2 linked regions of the Cecembia calidifontis genome follow. The protein of the gene in region 1 interacts with the protein of each later gene in a pairwise test. Links are inferred from orthologs where the notes say so. Each region holds a gene or a part of one and is shown on either strand. Other genes may lie near its edges.

Region 1 (6,476 bases):
ATATTGTTCCGAGCTTTCGACAAAAAACAGGTTGTTTTCATCCACCACCTCAATAATACTCAGTGTGGGCCTTTCCATATCATCGAAGGCGATCCAAAGGAATAAACCCATGATCGCAGGGAATATCAGCGGGGTGAGAATCGTGGCCAGAAGAAATGACTTTTTTTGTACCCGGGACAGGTATTCTCTTTTGATAACAAGCCAGACCTTATCCATTGCTGTGGTTTTTTACTTGTTGGATAAATATTTGTTCCATGGTGGGGAGTATTTCCTTAAAACCCTTGACCTGACCTATTTCCATGGCTGTCTCCAGCAGCTCATTGGTGGTTTTTTGGTCTAAACCAGCTATATAGGTTTTTTCAGGCCCCTCAGCCCGCAATTTCCAGGAATTTGGAATGGCTTCTTCATTTGTGACCTGAATGCTGATTTCAAATTCATTTTTCCGGAATTGGTTTTTAATGTCCGAAAGCCTCCCGGAGAGAATTTTTTCAGATTTGTTGAACATGGCGATTTCATCACACAACTGCTCCACGGATTCCATTCTATGGGTGGAAAGTAGGAGAGTAGCACCTCTTGCTCTCAGTTCAAGGATTTCATTTTTGATGACTTCTGCATTGACCGGATCAAAACCTGAAAAAGGCTCGTCCAGAATAATCAGTTCTGGTCCATGGATGACGGCAGAGATAAACTGAATCTTCTGGGCCATACCTTTAGAAAGGTCATCTATTCTTTTTTGCTTCCAATGGGCAATTTCCAGTTTTTCCAGCCAATGGTTGACTTTGGTGTTGGCTTCGTGGGCAGAGAGGCCTTTCAGTCTGGCAAAGTAGACCAGTTGATCCCACACATTCATTTTTTTGTACAGACCTCTTTCTTCAGGAAGATATCCTATCTGGCTGATATGTTTTCTCTGCAATGGTTCTCCCTTGAAGAATATTTTTCCTGAATCTTTGTCTATAATCTGATTAATGATCCGGATCAAGGAGGTCTTTCCGGCACCATTTGGCCCAAGAATGCCAAAAATCATTCCTTTGGGTATGAGCAGGTCAATCTCATGAAGGGCTTTGGTATTTCCGTATGACTTGTTGAGATGTTGTATTTCTAGAATATACAAGGCTGTAGGTTTTGGCTAAAAATAGTAAAAAGTTCAGTAATTATTTAATAGTGACAGAACCCACTGAAACATCTATGGTCAGTTTCATCAGGTTTGTCGCTTTTTCATTGTATGCCTTATTCACATAAGTCTTGGGTGCAATTTCCCTAAAATGCTTTGGGATATGGGTTCGGCTCATCGCAGTTGATTTAATTTTAACGATGAGAGGCTGACTGTCATCCTGTAGATGGAAATCAACTTTGCCTGCGCCAACAGTTGCATTTATCTGACAAGGTTCAGACATTTTTTCTGAAACAGTAAGATTCAATGTCCCATAGTTGGCTTCGAAAATCATTTTTTTCGCATTGGTCAAATTGAGGTGATTGGCCTCCAAGGACCCCATGTTGATGCTGACCATCATGGTGTCCATTTTGACAGAGTTGGCCATTTTCTGACTGTAATCCAGTTTGATATCTGCACTTGCCGATTTGATGATGCAGTTGGATATCGGTAAGTGGGAAAGGTCAAAAATGGCTTTCCCTATTCCAAAATGAAAATTCAACGCATATAAGTAATGGGAGTTTAGGCCCACTTTCCAGGTATGGTCAAAATCATCATTGCTGCTCGAAAAAAGTTTATAGGATAGGCTTTTGCCAAGATTTTCGGATTCTACATTCCTGTGTACCAAGGAGGTATTGAGTACATTATTCTTTATTTCATGGCTAAAAGAAGGAAGTATGTTTACCTTGGCCAATTGGCAGGAAACCAAGACAGGACTTTCATCTTTGTGCCGCTTGATTTCAGAAATTCCCTTATAGACATTAAAGTCCAACTGGACCAGATTGAATCCTTCCTTCTGTTCTGCCTTAAACTCTTTGGTAATCTGGGCTTTAGCAAGGGTGTAGATCCCTAATAAGAAACATAATACCAAGTATAATCTTACCTGCATACGGTTAAGTTACGACTACCAAAATAAAAGGTTTTAAAGGTATAAAAAAAGCCGGTCAAAAAACCGGCTTAGACTTTAGAAGAATTCTTTCATCTTATCGAAAAAACTCTTTTCCCCTGAGTCAGGGGAAGGTTTGAAATTCTCGGAATTTCTCAGGCCTTCAAGGATTTGTCTTTCCTCTTTGCTGAGTTGTTTTGGCGTCCAAACATTCACATGGATGAGTTGGTCTCCTCTGCTGTATCCATTGATATCCCTGATACCTTTGCCTTTCAGTCTTAAGATTTTTCCGCTTTGTGTTCCTGGTTCGATTTTTATCTTAACTTTTCCATCGATGGTTGGAACCTCGATTTGTGCACCAAGAGCCGCATCTATAAAGCTTATATATAAGTCATAGACTACATTGTTGCCATCTCTGTGAAGTATATCGCCCTCAATTTCTTCAATTACGATCAGCAGATCTCCCGGGATACCTCCGGCAGTTTCGTTTCCTTTGCCGGACATGCTCAGCTGCATGCCGTCAGCTACACCGGCCGGAATATTAATAGTAATGACTTCCTCTTTGAGGATCAATCCCCTGGCATCTGCTTCAGCGGGCTTTTTGTCCACGATCTGACCATTGCCACCACAAACATGGCAAGTGCTTGCTGAAACCATCTGGCCAAGCATGGTATTGACCACTTTTTTGATCTGACCTGAACCTTGACAGGTACTACATGTTTTGAATGTAACACCGTCTGCGAGCACCTGGCGCTTGACCTTGATTTTCTTTTCCACGCCATTGGCAATTTCCCTAAGGTTCAATTTGAGTTTTACCCTGAGGTTAGTGCCTTTTTTTGTCCTTCTGCCGCTTCTTCCGCCACCAAAGAAGGATTCAAACCCTCCTCCTCCAAAGATATCTCCAAATTGGGAGAATATGTCTTCCATATTCATGCCGCCGGCTCCGAAGCCGCCATTACCACCAAGCCCCTGATGGCCGAATTGGTCATATCGCTGACGTTTTTCAGGATTGCTCAGGACTTCATAGGCTTCTGCTGCCTCCTTGAATTTTTCCTCAGCTTCCGGATTGTCAGGGTTTTTATCGGGATGGTATTGGATGGCCAGCTTTCTGTAGGCCTTTTTTATCTCCTCCGGGCTTGCGCTTTTGGAGACTCCCAATACCTCATAATAATCTCTTTTTGCCATAATTCGTGATTAAGATCCTGTTACTACCTTTGCAAATCGGATTACTTTTTCTCCTAGAGTATATCCTTTCTCCACTACATCTATAACCTTGCCCTTCATGTCTTCGGTAGGAGCAGGGATTTGGGTGATTGCTTCCTGCGTATCCGCATCAAATGGATTACCGATCAGATTTTCCATTACCTTTACCCCTTTGTTTTCCAAAGTTTTTACCAGTTTATGGAAAACCAGCTCATGTCCTTCCCTGACTTTGGCGGCATCATCTTCTTTTTCACTGGCCTTAAATGCACGCTCAAAATCATCCAATATCGGGAGAATCTCTTTGATAAGGTCCTCAGAAGCTGTTTTGATCAGATCCAAACGTTCTTTGGAAGTTCTCCTTCTATAATTTTCAAATTCAGAGTAAAGTCTTAGGTATTTGTCCTTGAGGTCTTCCACTTCCAGTTGAAGCTTTTCTTCTTTGGATTGATCTGCTTCTGGTGAAGCATTGGTTTCTTGCTCCTTCACATTTTCTGTAAGCTCCTGTTCCTGGGAAGCGGTTGGCTCATCTTTTATGGTTTCTTTCTCACTCATCTTTCTCAAAATTTTACATGAATCCTTTATCAATTAATTTGCCACTACAGATTTACTGACAAACTGGCACTTTATGGCATATTGATGGCCTGCCAAAGCATGTCTTTTAGCCTGTCTAAGTTGTATCCCGTCACGGATGAAATGAAAACCGATGGAAGGTCTTTTGGGATTTCTGATTTCATTTGTTCCATTAATTCTTCATCCAGCATATCTGATTTAGTAATCGCCAGGAGCCGTTTCTTATCCAACAGTTCAGGGTTGTATTTTTGAAGTTCTCCAAACAAGATTTTGTATTGGCCTGAGATACTGTCAGCATCAGCTGGTATCATAAAAAGAAGAATAGAGTTTCTTTCGATGTGTCTCAAGAACCTCAGACCAAGCCCCCTGCCTTCAGATGCTCCTTCGATAATCCCCGGAATGTCGGCCATGACAAAGGATTTACCATCCCTGTATGGGATAACACCCAGATTGGGAACTAAAGTGGTAAATGGATAATCTCCGATTTCAGGTTTGGCGGCAGAAATACTGGAAAGTAAAGTGGATTTGCCCGCATTTGGGAAACCTACCAAACCCACGTCTGCAAGCAATTTGAGTTCGAGAATGATCCATTCTTCAATACCTGGCTCACCGGGCTGGGCGAAATGTGGCGCCTGATTGGTGGAGGTTTTAAAATGATCGTTCCCTAAACCACCTCTTCCCCCAGGTGTCAAAATTACTTCTTGTCCATCTTCGGTGATTTCAAATCTGACTTCCCCTGTTTCTGCATCTTTGGCAACCGTGCCCAAAGGTACTTCCAAAACAACATCTTTTCCGTCACGTCCCTTTCTTCTTCCTCCTTCTCCGCCTTTGCCATCTTCTGCAATTACATGTTTCTTATATTTAAGGTGTAATAGGGTCCAAAGTTGGGCATTGCCACGCAAAATGATGTGGCCGCCCCTTCCTCCATCACCACCGTCCGGGCCACCTTTCGGGACATGTTTTTCCCTTCGGAAATGTACTGAGCCTGCACCCCCAGCCCCTGATCTTGAGCAAAATTTTACGTAATCAATGAAATTGCTTTCTGCCACCGTTTTAGAATTTTAATACCTTAAATCCGCAGGGCGGATTTAAAAAAAGCCGAAAAAGTGGCTGAATTTATTCAATTCAGGCTTTTCCGGCTCGTTTTTTTTTCACTTATTTAGGTGTTACCACACATCCTTGATAAGCGGTATGAAAATTACGAATTCGACAGAAAAAATCACACCTTTCGGAGGTTTTAATTTTGTTTTTAACTCTTTCAAAAATTCTGGTCTCCCAGAACTCATTGATAATCAATTGGGGGTTAGAGCCTTAAGGGGAGGGTTTTCATACAGTGACATTTTCGCCAATCATATGGCTATTTTCTTTAATGGTGGCGACTGTACTGAAGATATCAATGTTCACTTGAGAGACGCACTTGAACAGGTCCCTTCATTTTCAGTATGCAGTGCCGATACAATTCTGAGAGGTATCAAAGAGCTTGCTGTTGATACAGAACTCTTTATAAATCCGTCCAGTGGAGTAAGCCATGAATTTAATATCAATGGAAAACTCAACAGCTTGTTGTTAAAATCAGCTTGTAAGACCGGATTACTCAAGTCAGGTGTTGTTTACGACCTCGATTATGACAACACCGTCATTCCAACTGAAAAGTACGATTCAAAAAAGACATATAAACACGTCTATGGATATCAGCCAGGTGTAGCTTCCATAGCACATCCTGAATTTTCACAGGCCATTCCTGTGTACGTAGAGGGCAGAAATGGCAACAGTCAGGCCAAATATTTGCAGGCTGATACACTTACACGCATGTTTGGGCAGCTTACCAATGAAAATATCCGTATCGGAAGGTTCAGAGCCGATTCAGCATCCTATCAGGAAGAAGTTCTCCGCACACTGGAAGCACATACCGAAAGCTTTTATATACGGGCAAACAGATGTGCCAAACTGGATAATATCCTTGGAAGTATAGCCCCTGAGAAGTGGCAGAAAATACGTTTGGGTGTACAGGAAATGGAAGTTACTGACCTATCCGACTACAAACCTTTCGGTAAAGACAGGTCTTACAGGCTGGTCATTACCAGAATCAGGCGTAAAGACGGGCAGGCAGATGTGTTTAGTGGAGATGCATTTACTTACAGGGCTATTCTGACCAATGAACATACATCGTCCAATGAAGCTGTTGTAAGGTTTTATAACGCCCGGGGTGCAAGCGAACGCTTGTTTGATGTACTCAACAATGACTTTGGCTGGTCTAAGTTGCCCTGTTCGTTCCTTGCAGAGAATACCTCCTTTATGCTTATGACGGCTATGTATGCCAATTTTTACACCTATATCATTGGAGAGTATTCCAGAAAAGTTGATTGGCTTAAGCCTACCGACAGGCTCAAGAAGTTTATCTTCAGATTTATCACTGTTTCAGCCAAGTGGATAAGAACGGGAAGAAGAGAAGTGCTCAAACTGTTCACGAGTAAGGATTACAAGCCGATTTTGAACTAAATTCAGATAAAAACCCCTCAGGAGCTCAAAAAATAAAGATTTACAGGGAAGAGGTATGCCTTTTCCATTAAAATTGAGGAAAAAAACCGTCCATTTTATCCTCAAACCTAAAATCCATTGTCTCAAAACTATGAACACTCTTCAATCAAAGGGAAGAAATTCCCGAAC
Region 2 (6,741 bases), 3.8 Mb from region 1 along the record:
AATTTTTCATGTTGAGGTAATGCTTTCTGTCCCTGAAATCCTCTTTAGTGACTAAAATCTGGGCAATGGCAAAGCCTAAATCAGCAAACAGGTTTTGATAGGTGTTAATCAGGGCAATTTGCCCATTGGCTGCCCAAATTTGCTTTTTGAGTACTGGATTGGTCTTTTCCGGTAATTTTAAGTTTTTTCTTCCAAAGGCAACTGCTCCTGATGTGACCAAAATTACCCTTATTCCTTTATTTTTTAATGAGGCAACCTGCACGCAAAGCGACTTTATCCTTAAAAAATCAGGCATTCCAGACTCTTGAGTGATCACATTGGATCCGATTTTTATGACGCAGGTTTGCAAAGGAATTGCTGTTTGATTGTTAAAATTTAACAAAATTAACCTTTCTGTTGAAAAAACGCTAAAATTACCTGTATTTAATGGGTTCAAAAAAATGTGGTGTTTAGAACCACCTTTTCCTCTTAAAGTAAAAGACCATTATGATCGAAATACCAAGAAATATGATCCAAGTAAACCAATAGCCATATTTCCATTTCAATTCCGGCATGTATTCAAAATTCATCCCATAGACCCCCGCCAAAAAAGTTAAGGGTATAAAAATCGTAGCAATAATGGTTAGTGTCTTCATCACATCATTTTGTCTCAGGGATATGTTAGTCATGAAGATTTCGACAAGTGTAGTGATAGACTCTCTTTGCATCTCCAGGTTATCCATGATTTGAACAGATTGCTCATATATGTCATTGATGAAAGGCAGGGTTCTCCTTTTGATAAGAAAGGATTCAGTCTTTTTGAGGGTAGAAAGCAATTCTCTTGTGGGCCAAATTACTTTTTTGAGAAGCTGGATGGATTTCCTTTGGGTGTAAATTTCCCCAAGTCTTATTTTTTTGTCTTCATTGATGATTTTTTCTTCAAGGACCTCAATTTGATCGGTAATTTTCTCCAAAATGGCGTAGTATTCATCTACAATTGCATCCAGAAGCGTATAGGCAAAGTAATCTGTTCCATGCTTTCGGATTTTTCCGGATGGATTCTCCAGTCTGGATCTAATGCCGTCAAAAACATCATACTTGTTTTCCTGAAAGGAGATCACATAGTTTTTTCCAATAACTATACTGATTTGTTCAGTCTCCAGATCAACAATTTCTGTTCTGGTGTATAGCATTTTGACCACAATAAGTATAAAATGATCGAAAACCTCCACTTTTGGCCTTTCTTGGGTGTTGAGGATATCTTCCAATGCCATGCTGTGAATATCAAAAATAACTTTGATCTCATTCAGAAGATCTAAGTTGTTCAGAGAGGTGACGTTGAGCCAAAACTTATGTTCCTGTTCCAAAAATGGGGGGATTTGGCTTAAATCGGTAATGTGGTGTTTTTCAAAATGACCCTCGCCGAAGCAGATCAATTCTAAACTAATAGGGTTATCATTTATTGGAGATAAATCCGTCATAGAATGCTTTTCATTTTCTCAATGGTGAGGGGTTTTTCCAAAAATGCTTCCACGATATTGTATGAGAGCGCCTTTTGTCTGTCCTGAAAATCGATTGAGCTTGAGAGTACTACAATCTTATCATTACGATCCTGAAATTTTTCCATATAAAAATTCAAAAAATCCCAACCGTTCATTACAGGCATATTGATATCCAATAAGATTAATATTTTGCTGTCTTTGCTGAAATCTTTGATGCGGTCCAAGGCATTCTCTGCTTCCAAAAATTCTTCTACTTGATCGGCTATATGCAATTTGCTTATCAACCTCTTGTTGATTAAGTTATTGACAGGGTCATCATCTACAAGAATAATGGACTGATAAATAGCCATGGGCAATGGTTTCACAAAAAGAAAAGCGAAATTTTTTTGAATCCAATATCAAATATATGGAATTAACGTCAGGATGGTATCCATATGATATTGATTTCTTCAAAAAATCTACTGAATTAGTAGGTTTGTCATCTTTTAAAATTAAAAAGGGAGCAAATCGCTCCCTTTATTTATCTGGATGGTCTTGAGATTACATCATTCCGCCCATTCCTCCGCCGCCCATAGGTGGCATAGCTGGAGTATCTTCTTTCACGTCAGCTACCACACATTCGGTAGTCAACAGAAGGGCTGCAATGGATGCTGCGTTTTCCAAGGCCAATCTTGTCACTTTAGTTGGGTCGATTACACCGGCCTCAAATAAGTCTTCGTATACGTCTGTACGGGCATTGTAACCAAAGTTCCCTTTGTTTTCTTTGATTTTGTTAACCACTACAGAACCTTCACCTCCGGCGTTTTCAACAATAGTTCTCAATGGTGCCTCGATAGCCTGTCTTACGATATTGATACCTGTATCTTGGTCATCGTTGTCACCTTTGAGATTATCCAAGGCAGAAGATGCTCTTACCAAAGCAACACCACCACCTACTACTACACCTTCTTGTACAGCAGCTCTGGTAGCATGTAGGGCATCATCTACTCTATCTTTTTTCTCTTTCATTTCTACTTCAGTAGCTGCGCCTATGTACAGGATGGCTACCCCGCCTGACAATTTGGCCAATCTTTCCTGAAGCTTTTCTCTGTCATAGTCAGAGGTTGTTTTTTCAATTTGAGATTTGATTTCAGCAATTCTTGCCTGAATATGACTGGACTCACCCGCACCATTGACAATGGTGGTATTGTCTTTGTCGATGTTAACTTTTTCTGCAGTACCTAAGTAATCTACAGTAGCATTCTCCAATTTATAACCTCTTTCTTCAGAGATTACTGTACCACCGGTAAGAATGGCAATATCTTCCAACATTGCTTTTCTTCTGTCACCGAAGCCAGGAGCTTTAACAGCAGCTACTTTCAAGGCACCTCTGATTTTGTTTACTACCAAGGTAGCCAACGCCTCACCATCCACATCTTCAGCGATGATCAGTAATGGTTTGCCGGACTGAGCTACTGGCTCAAGGATAGGAAGCAGTTCCTTCATTGAAGAAATCTTCTTGTCGTAGATCAGGATATAAGGTCTATCCAATTCAGCTTCCATTTTCTCTGTGTTGGTCACAAAGTATGGAGAAAGGTAACCTCTGTCAAACTGCATACCTTCTACAGTTCTCACTTCGGTTTCGGTACCTTTTGCTTCTTCCACTGTGATTACACCGTCTTTGCCCACTTTGTCCATGGCATCAGCAATCATCTTACCGATCTCTTCGTCGTTGTTGGCAGAAACAGTAGCCACTTGCTGGATTTCTTTGGAGGTCGAGATGGCTTTGGAATTGGCTTTCAACTGGGCTACCACTGCCGCAACCGCCTTGTCAATACCTCTCTTTAGATCCATTGGGTTTGCACCAGCAGCTACGTTTTTGATGCCTGCATTGAAGATGGCCTGAGTCAAAACAGTAGCAGTGGTAGTACCGTCACCTGCATTGTCAGCTGTTTTGGAAGCTACTTCTTTTACCAACTGGGCGCCCATATTTTCAATTGGCTCAGCCAATTCGATTTCTTTTGCTACGGAAACACCATCTTTGGTAATGGTAGGAGCACCAAATTTTTTGTCAATGATTACGTTTCTACCTTTTGGACCCAAGGTAACTTTAACTGCGTCAGCAAGAGCATCCACACCTTTTTTCAATCTGTCTCTTGCGTTGGTATCGAAAAATAATTCTTTAGCCATTTTTTTTGTTCTTTTAAGTTTTTGATTGTTTTTGATAGATGATTAGAGAATTGCGAAGATGTCAGACTCTCTCATGATCAAGTAGTCATGACCATCTACAGAAAGTTCTGTACCGGCATATTTGCCATAAAGTACAGTGTCACCTACTTTTACAGTCAATGGTTCATCTTTTTTGCCAGTTCCTACTGCTACTACAGTTCCTCTTTGAGGCTTTTCTTTTGCAGTATCCGGGATGTAAAGTCCGGAGGCAGTTTTCTCTTCAGCTGCAGCAGGTTCTACCAGAACTCTGTCCGCAAGAGGTTGGATGTTAACTTTTGACATAATTATTAAACTTTTAAAGGTTAGTTCTAAAATGTTACACTCCCTAATAATCATTTCCTGTGCCAAATTTGATGGCAGATTTAAACATGACATAAAGGCGTAAAAAATTGTCAGTTTTGTGTCAGTCTTTGCTTTTCAAAATTGTCCTACTGTCAATTTTTCCCCACTCCTTTTTTCTTTTGTCAGTTTTTGTTAAATTTTTGCCAAAGTATGTACCTATGAAAACCTTGTCAGAAAATTGGATTACTGAAGGATGGATTGATTTTGAATATAAGAAATACGTCCTTTTGGCCTATCTCCAGCATGTGGAGTCACAATTCAAGGAAGTTAAACTCTATCCCCCTTTGGCGGAATTGATCCAACATTATTCCAAGCTAAAAACCTTTTCCGAAAATAGGGAACAACTCAAGTCTTCCTTTCCAAAAATGCTTCAAGGGCCGGATTTTCAGGAAATGAAATTAAAGTATAAGCCTTTGGTTTTTGATGACGATCTCATGCAACAATTGGAGGAAATTGTAAACTATTCCCTTCCTCAGATCAAAAAGGCTATTGAAGAAGGGAGAGGTATTTATGATTTTCTTGAACAGGAAATGTCCATAGAACCTGTTGGGCTTTCCCCCATCTATCAGAAGGAAGGTTATGCGCTTCTTTCATTTGAAAAAAGCAAAGATATCTATGTTTACAGGTACAAAGTGAACCTTTTTCAAACAAGCCTGGACTCTTTCAAGGGTATCATGATGCAGCTTGTCCATAAGGTAAGAAAAAGTATCACTCAGACCTTTGAACAGATAAAACTTGACCTTATTAAAACCTATAAAGAGCTTCCTAATCCCGCGACCTATAGGATCAACAGTCCGCATGTTATTCCTTTGCATGAGAGCTTTTTGCCTATCAGCAAAAGGTTATTGTTGAAAACGGTGGATTAGTAATTGAGAAAAAAAAGAGGCTGTCCAAAAATTAGGGACAGCCTCTTTTTTGGGAGAAGAATAGTTTTTATTCGTTTTCAGGATTGTTTTCTCCCTCTTCCTGAGCGGTATCCTCACTGCTGGAAGGAAGGAGGCTTTCAACGTCTCCAAATGTAGGATTGATAATCTGCTTTTTGGCATTTTCAATGTTTGGGGAAGTGAAATCACCGCTGTTATCTTTGCTGTAGAATGCAGCGGAAGTCAGGGACAAAACCAAAATAGCGATGGATAGAATCCAAGTAGATTTTTCAAGGATATTTCCTGTTTTGGTAACACCCATTATTTGGGACGCACTGCCCCCAAATGCTGCACCAACGCCTCCTTTGGAATCCTGAGCCAGGATAACCAAGACCAACAGAACAGCCAATACGATAATGATACTGATGAGTAAGGTAAACATATTTTAATCTTTAATTTCTTCCAATTCTTTGATCAGGTCCGCAAAATAAGTGTTTTTATCCGGAAACTTCACCATTAATTTCTTATAAATTTCTTTTGCCCTTTCTTTTTTTCCCTGCTTAGTCAAAATCCGTGCATAGGATTCTGTGATTAGAGATGGATTGAGCTTGGTGCTCTTTTCAGAAAGGTCGTCTTGCTTCTGAATATCCTCAATTTCTTTGAGGGTGGCCAGTTTAATTTCTTTTTTGCTGAATGCTTTGATGATATCAATTTGCTCCAGCTTCTTTTTATCAAGTATTTCTTTTTTCTCTTTTTTCCTGATCGATTCGATCAGTTCATCTTTGTGATGGTTTCTTCTTTTTGGTTTTGTGGTAACCTCATTGTTGGTTTCGCCGGTTTTGGCCTCCACTTTTAATTCCTCTGAAACTTCTTTTACACTTTCTACCTGCGGGACTGGTGAAGGGCTTTCAGTAGGTTCAACTTTGGATTCGGTTTTTTTACTCAGTCCGTCAAGCTTTTCCAGCGCCTTCAATTTACTTTGGGCAAGGTCTTCCCCTAGTTTTTTTAGGGTAGCGGTAAGATCTTTGGTAGTTGTACTTTTTTTTGTTTCCGGAATCAGGTGACCTTCTAAGTCATCTATAAAATTTTTGCCTTCTTCAATTTTTTTCTTTTCCTCCAGTTCCTGTAGTCGTTTGGAAAGGGCTGGGCTTTGTTCTTCAAAAAGCTGATCTGTTTCAATAAGTTTTTTTAGCCAAGCCCTATCAGGGGAGGTGATGGCAGCCCACGGAAGGATTTCATTTTCACTTCTTCCTGCCTTCTTGTACTCAAATTTTGCCAATAAAACTTTTGGAATCTGGAAATAGGGGAAGGTCTCATGCAGCTTGAGCAGTTCCGTTACATCATCTTTGTCCAAATGATGTGCACGTTGAATGATTCCAAGAAGCTGTATCGGATTCACTGTTTTAGATTTTGTTTTTTGCTCAATTTACTAATTTTTACCAATTGGCCACTGTGGCGGTGAAAATATCCTGGATGATACTATCGAAAATCCGCTCAATCAAAACACTTTCCACCTGCAAAATAGAAGTGGTCCTTGGGTCATAATCTTCGAAGAAAGAAAAGCTCCTTTTCAGGCTTTCCTCTTCTTTTACCGTATTGGTATATTCTACTTCCACAGTAATGCTTAACCTCATTTGTCCCGCTCTGTCGGGAAGGTTGGGGTCTCTTGTACTTACGGTGGCTTGCGGAGTAATGGTATATCGGGTGATCGAACCGGCAAATTGAAGATCCCCGTTATTCCTTACCAATTCCAATTGGGTATTTCTTTGGTAAAAATCCTTCAAAGATTCAGTGAAGGTTTGCTCCATATTAGCTGGTCCTCCTCCGGAATCATTGAAGAAATTCTC

Evidence for each region.
Region 2: the proteins of BC751_RS01430 (region 1) and groL interact in binary tests that used the Escherichia coli proteins (3 or more experiments, as listed by UniProt). The link is inferred for Cecembia calidifontis from one-to-one orthologs.

Annotation. Positions count from the first base shown.
Region 1 is NZ_SGXG01000001.1:323,055-329,530, reverse strand. Bases 2,012-4,719 are described here. They hold BC751_RS01430 (nucleotide exchange factor GrpE), read right to left. Parts: upstream 3,792-4,719; coding sequence 3,231-3,791; downstream 2,012-3,230. Other genes in these bases: obgE (GTPase ObgE), read right to left, coding at 3,863-4,719; dnaJ (molecular chaperone DnaJ), read right to left, coding at 2,115-3,221; BC751_RS01440 (hypothetical protein), read right to left, coding at 2,012-2,039. Also shown: BC751_RS01450 (ABC transporter permease), read right to left, coding at 1-216; BC751_RS01445 (ABC transporter ATP-binding protein), read right to left, coding at 209-1,111; more of BC751_RS01440, read right to left, coding at 1,152-2,011; more of obgE, read right to left, coding at 4,720-4,858; BC751_RS01420 (IS1380 family transposase), read left to right, coding at 5,001-6,308. UniProt on the Escherichia coli protein: Participates actively in the response to hyperosmotic and heat shock by preventing the aggregation of stress-denatured proteins, in association with DnaK and GrpE. It is the nucleotide exchange factor for DnaK and may function as a thermosensor.
Region 2 is NZ_SGXG01000001.1:4,157,094-4,163,834, reverse strand. What follows is about bases 1,337-4,309. They hold groL (chaperonin GroEL), read right to left. Parts: upstream 3,651-4,309; coding sequence 2,022-3,650; downstream 1,337-2,021. Other genes in these bases: BC751_RS17875 (hypothetical protein), read left to right, coding at 4,190-4,309; BC751_RS17880 (co-chaperone GroES), read right to left, coding at 3,693-3,971; BC751_RS17890 (response regulator), read right to left, coding at 1,457-1,831; corA (magnesium/cobalt transporter CorA), read right to left, coding at 1,337-1,460. Also shown: proB (glutamate 5-kinase), read right to left, coding at 1-355; more of corA, read right to left, coding at 450-1,336; more of BC751_RS17875, read left to right, coding at 4,310-4,897; preprotein translocase subunit SecG, read right to left, coding at 4,965-5,336; BC751_RS17865 (hypothetical protein), read right to left, coding at 5,340-6,293; LPS assembly lipoprotein LptE, read right to left, coding at 6,331-6,741.